Regions from separate parts of the Lysinibacillus sp. BSL11 genome, predicted to be linked through region 2. Evidence: riboswitches for the same ligand, from Rfam matches in the RefSeq annotation. Region 2 holds a riboswitch; the other holds the start of a gene.
The links. Region 2 has a riboswitch for FMN ahead of ribE (riboflavin synthase). Riboswitches for the same ligand answer to the same signal wherever they lie in the genome.

Region 1: another riboswitch for FMN. It lies ahead of RCJ95_RS03850 (ECF transporter S component); the one in region 2 lies ahead of ribE (riboflavin synthase).

What each region holds. Positions count from the first base shown of each region.
Region 1 covers NZ_JAVGCX010000002.1:235,596-238,812, reverse strand. Annotated here, with positions in the region: gene RCJ95_RS03855 (RNA polymerase subunit sigma) at 1-707, shown strand, start outside; FMN riboswitch at 851-1,036, shown strand; gene RCJ95_RS03850 (ECF transporter S component) at 1,254-1,841, shown strand; gene RCJ95_RS03845 (sodium-dependent transporter) at 2,062-3,217, shown strand, end outside.
Region 2 covers NZ_JAVGCX010000002.1:14,111-17,327, forward strand. Annotated here, with positions in the region: gene ribB (3,4-dihydroxy-2-butanone-4-phosphate synthase) at 1-528, opposite strand, end outside; gene ribE (riboflavin synthase) at 553-1,191, opposite strand; FMN riboswitch at 1,398-1,523, opposite strand; FMN riboswitch at 1,640-1,765, opposite strand; gene RCJ95_RS02730 (YibE/F family protein) at 1,986-3,110, shown strand; gene RCJ95_RS02735 (YibE/F family protein) at 3,107-3,217, shown strand, end outside.

The DNA.
Region 1 (3,217 bases), 220 kb from region 2:
TTGGAACAGAAAAGCCTTCTACCTTACAGATGTATGAAAAATATGCTCCTCAAATAGATGAAGAAGCCAAAGGGTTTACGGAATATCATCCTTTTAAAGGTGAACTGAAGGAGAAGGAAGACAAGCTTGTCCACGTTTTACCAAAGGACAATGACTATGATGTTGCATCAGCTACCGTTAATGAATACAAAGGGACTTTAGAGGATACCTTCTCGGATTCTGAATATACGGAAGTTGAGATTCAAAATGAAGATGGCACACCTTATGAGTTTTCTCAAGAGGGTGAGCCAAGTCAAGCCATGTCATTAACAAACGCTAAGCATTTTAATTATTATTTATACCAAGATGGTAATGGGGCAGAATATCTGTCACCAGATTTCCGTCAAACATTTGCTAATGTTACAGAGGCACTTACACTAATGAAAAACAAAAATGATGATGTTTATGTAACAGTGGTTCCTGAAAACGTAACATATACCGTGAAAGAGGAAGCGGAAGGTGTAGTCGTAACATTCGATATTCCCTTAGATTTAGCATCGATGGAGCCGATTCGCGCTACCCAATTGATTGAAGCTATGATGTTAACTGCTGCTAGCTTTGACCAACAATTACGCTTAGATAATGTGGTCCAAGAAAGCTGGGAAGGATTCGATTTAAAAACGTATTTGCCAAAGCCTGTGGGGCCAAATAAACAATCTATGCCTTAGTCAGAATCAAAAATGGAGCATCCCTGTAACATGGAATGCTCCATTTTTATAATACATACAAATCTAATCGGATTTTTTTAAGCAGAACTATTTACTTTTTCTTAATAATTAATTATAGTAAGGTTGTAGTATAAAATAATATGATTCATCTTCGGGGCAGGGTGAAAATCCCGACCGGCGGTAATAGAGTGGTGAACCGTTAATGTTTCCATTAACTCGAATGGTTTATGCTTCGCTCTTCAGCCCGCGACCTGTGCAAATTTATTTGCATGGCTGACTTGGTGTGATTCCGAGGCCGACAGTTAAAGTCTGGATGGGAGAAGATGGAGGTACGATCGTCATTCATTGTTATGAAATAAACTATGACCGAGCGCTTTTTTTGTATGGCTTTTTAAACGGTGCTCAAAAATAGTTTAAATTGACGCTTATTCGTCATGCCTTTCTCCCTTGTGCTCTTCATGCATAAGGGTTTTTTCGTGCTAACAATTGAAAGATCGTCACCTTTCTTCTTGCGAGATTGAATCAGCAAAGAGGAGAGAGTTTTCTATGAAGAAAAATGTTAAACTCCAATCGTTTATTACGATTGGCATGCTGAGCAGTATTTCGTTTTTATTAATGCTTTTTAATTTCCCAATTCCACCATTCCCAGCATTTTTGGAAGTGGACTTTAGTGATATGCCTGCATTAATAGCAGCCATCACAATGGGGCCTGTAGCTGGTATTTTAGTAGAATTATTTAAAAATGTATTGGATTGGATTTTCTCTGGAACGCCAACAGGTGTGCCAGTAGGTCATATGGCCAACTTTGCAACGGGTATTTTATTTATTTTACCAGTAAGCCTTATTTTTAATCGCTTTAAAACAATTGCTGGTCTTGTTGGAGGTTTAGCGACTGGGACAGTTGTAATGGCAGTAGGCATGAGTATTTTAAATTACGCAGTATTTTTACCGATGTACACATACTTCTTAGGTATGGAGCCTGTTGTAGGTGATTCACTTTATAAAATGATTATCGCTGGGATTTTACCATTTAACATTGTGAAAGGTATTTTATTAACGGCTATTATGGCATTTTTATTTACAACAATGCGCAAATGGATCGACCGCCAGCGTTCTATCTATATAACAAAATAATTTTTACTAACCTCGGGTCAATATACCTGAGGTTTTTTTGTTGGAAGGAACGATGGATAGGAAAAGGTGTGAAGAATAGAAAGGCAAAACTAACGGATAAATATAGAAAAAAGTAATAGAGTAAAATAGCTAAATAGTACTTTATGATTATAACCTAGTCGAAAGCTACATTTTCATGTAAAATAGAGAAGAGTTTAGAATGTTTGAGGAGTTTGAAGAGATGAGTGGAAAAAAAGGACAATGGTCTAGTAAATTAGGTTTTATTTTAGCATCAGCTGGTGCGGCGATCGGACTAGGGGCAATTTGGAAACTTCCCTATGTAACAGGACAAAGTGGTGGGGGAGCATTTTTCCTTATCTTTGTGTTATTTACCTTGTTAATAGGGCTACCGATGTTATTATCCGAGTATGTTTTAGGACGTGGTACACAATCCGAGGCTGTAACAGCGTATAAAAAAATTGCTCCAACTAAGCCAGGCTGGGCTTGGATTGGTCGAATGGGCGTGCTAGGTTGTTTTTTATTATTAACTTTTTATAGCGTAGTTGGAGGTTGGATCTTTATTTATAGTGGGCTAGGTGTAGCTGGCGCGGTAATTGATCCGGCAGTAGATCCAACTGAATTATTTGGAAAAATTATAGGCACACCTTGGATTACGCTAGTTGGTCTAGTGTTGTTTACATTGGTCAACGTACTTGTGATTTCATTAGGTGTACAAAATGGGATTGAAAAGGCCAATAAATGGATGATGCCGTTACTTTTCATAATGTTCATTGTCCTTGTTGTGCGTGCTGTTACATTAGATGGGGCAATGGAAGGGGTAAAATTCTTCTTATGGCCAGATTTCTCGAATATTACGGGTAAGGCATTATTAGAAGCCCTAGGGCAATCGTTCTTTGGGTTAGCAGTAGGCTTTTCTTGTCTAGTTACATATAGCTCTTATCTAAAAAAAGATGTCAGTCTTCCGAATTCAGCAGGTTCTGTAGTGTTGTTAACCGTGCTTGTTTCATTTTTAGCAGGATTAGCAATTTTCCCTGTGGTGTTCGCCTTTGATTTAGAGCCAGCAGCAGGTCCAGGTTTGCTATTTATGGTGCTACCAACAGCTTTTAGTCAAATGCCATTCGGTGAAGTGTTTTTAGCTATGTTTTTATTGCTATTTTTATTTGCTACATTAACGTCATCATTTAGTTTATATGAGATTATTGTCGCAGCATTTATGGAGAATAGTCAGAAATCCCGTCCAATGTGGACACTTTTACTTGGTATAGTCGTGTTTATTGCAGCTATTCCAGCTGCACTTTCTTCGAGTGTTTTGTCGGATATAATGATTTTTGAGAAAAGTATTTTTGATGCAACCGATTTTTTAGTGTCAAATATCA
Region 2 (3,217 bases):
CAGTTCTTCAAACCGAAGCATGTGCCCATCATCCCCCATAATTTCGCAAATAACACCTGCTGGTACACTATCACAAAGCTTCGCTAGATCAATCGTCGCCTCTGTGTGCCCTCTCCGTTGCAGCACTCCTTGCTCTTTCGCAATCAACGGAAAAATATGGCCTGGTCGACGAAAATCAGTCGGCTTAGCTTGCTTTTCTATCATCCTTTGTATCGTTAGCGCACGCTCAAAGGCGCTAATCCCTGTCGTTGTTTCTACATGGTCGATGCTTATCGTAAATGCGGTTTGATGGTTATCCGTATTGTGCTGAACCATTGGATATAAATCTAGCTGTTGTGCAAGCTGCTGCGAAATCGGCGTACAAATTAAACCTCTACCATTGGTTGCCATAAAGTTGATTGTTGCTGGTGTGATGAATTCAGCGAGTGCCAGAAGATCTCCTTCATTTTCTCGATCCTCATCATCAACCACCACAATCATATTGCCGTGCCTTAAATCCTCTATGGCTTCTTCAATTGAATGTAGCACGATGATCAACTCCTATTCTATGATTTAAAAACCATGTTGTGCTAAATAATCTCTTGTAATAGCTGGCGTTGTTTGCCCTTTTTTTAATTGCCCTATAATGTATTTTCCGACTAAATCGGTTTCGATATTAACGATTGCTCCAACCCTCTTCAAACCTAAAACGGTTTCTTTGTAAGTATGAGGAATGAGCGAAATCGTGACACTATTGGCTTCAACATGAAAAAGGGTTAAGCTTGTGCCATCAATTGTTATGGAACCCTTTGGAATACAAAAGTTGGTTAGTTCCTCAGACATTTCGATATCAATATAAACGGCGTTTGCCACTGGACGTTTTCGCAAAATTTTGCCGACTCCATCAACATGACCAGCAACAAAATGACCTCCAAATCGTCCATTAGCAGGCATGGCCCGCTCCAAATTAACAGAATCACCTATTGCCAGCTGCTGTAAATTTGTTGCTTTGACTGTTTCAGGCATAACATCCATCGTAAGCTGCTGTTGTGTGAAATGTGTCACCGTTAAACAAACTCCATTGACCGCTATACTGTCACCAAGCTTGACATCCTCCGTTATCTTGGCTGATTGAATCGTAATTTTCATACTGTTCCGATCGCTTTGCACGGCTTTTATGATACCAATATCCTCTACAAGTCCAGTAAACATTCCATCACCTACTCTACTTTATTAGCACTTCTATTCTTTACTTTTAAAGTTGATCCACCTGTTTTTGTGCCTTATCCTTATCCTTCTCCCTTCTCTCGTTAACAATATAAAAATAAAAACCCCTTTACATCAAAGGGGTTTTGGGAGTATAAGACATCAACAAATAAGCCTATTTGAAAACAATTTTTTCATAGACTGTTATCTCATTCGTTCTTCTCCCATCCAGACTATCACTGTCGGTTTTGGATTTGCACCAAATCAGCTTGCGCTCACGGACTTTGAATTGCTTCATCACCGCCGATTGGGAATTTCACCCTACCCCGAAGAACATCTTCTATTCGATTGTAGCTAAATAAAAAAACTTCCCACAAGGTGATTGGGAAGTTTTGTAATAAATGCATAGTCAAATAAACCTTCTAAATTAGAATCAATTTAAAAAGTTCGCATTTTTACCCTTCTCCCATCCAGACTGTAACTGTCGGTTTTGGATTTGCACCAAATCAGCTTGCGCTCACGGACTTTGAATTGCTTCATCACCGCCGATCGGGAATTTCACCCTACCCCGAAGAATATTTTTATTTAGCTAGTCTTACGATAACACTATTTTATTATATTATCCATCCTTCTTTTTAAATTTTTTTGGAAGCATAAATTTTAAACAGCTCTGACGAGACTTAAAAAATGTAAAAGATGTTATTAAAATGATGACATTTAACCTGTTAATGGAACTTCTTAATCAAAAAAACGTTCCTTTACAAGTGACTATTCAGTCTAGCCGTTTGGAGGTCATTTACTTGACATTTTTAAAAAATATACCTTTTAAACAAGCTATTTGCTATGCCCTATTAGCATTCTGTTGTGGGGTTTCGATTGTTTTCGTACATCATAATGAACAATTTTATGATCGACCGATAGCGAAAATAACGCAAGTGGATGTAACAAAATCAGAACCAATGAAAGACATGTATGAAAATAAGGATTTTTTATTTACACAGGAAATTATGGCCATTATCAAAAATGGTCAGCATAAGGGGCAATCCATTCATTTGACGAATGACTATTCTTCGTCTGGTGCTTTTGATCAAGAATACCATGTAGGCAATGAAATCTTTGTCACGCTAGATGATCGCACAGCACAATCAGTTTTAACAGGAACCATTGTCGATTTAAAACGTGATCAAACCATGGTAATGATTGCATGGATTTTTATTTTTGCCCTACTTATTATAGGTAAAAGACAAGGCTTATTTTCTATCATTAGCCTGGTGGTCAATGCTGTGATTTTATCATTCGCATTAGATCTTTATGTGAAGCATGGGGGCGTAAGCCTATTAGTAGTCAGCGGCATTTGTGCGGTGCTATTTACAATTATCTCGCTACTACTTATTAGTGGATTAAATACAAAAACATATGTAGCCATCGTGTCCACACTTTTAGGCACTATTCTAGCGCTTATCATAAGCTCTATTGTAATGTGGTTGACAGGTGAAAATGGTCTTCGTTATGAAGAAATGCAATTTTTAACGCGTCCCTATCGTACCGTCTTTATGGCAGGTTTATTTATTGGCTCACTCGGGGCAGTAATGGATGTTTCTATTACAATGGCTTCCTCGATTTTTGCTTTATACGAGCAAGATCCTACGATCCCTGTCAAAGCACTTAAATCTTCGGGACATGAAATCGGTAAAGATATCATGGGTACTATTACAAGTATTTTATTCTTTGCCTACCTTTGCGGCTCCATACCTATGATTATTCTCTATTTAAAAAATTCTTCCACATTAGGGCTTACATTGTCCTTAAATCTTTCTTTAGAATTAGCCCGTGCCTTAGCAGGGGGTATTGGTGTTGTCCTTACGATTCCTATTAGTCTGTATACCGCTATATTTTTCATTAATCGAAAGAGGGTTCGAGAATGAATGTTGTCGTCTTATTAGCAGTTATATTGTGCGTGTTAATGGTTCTAGTCGGCGGTAGACAGGGGATACGCTCATTTCTTTCTTTATTCCTAAACTTTGGTGTACTC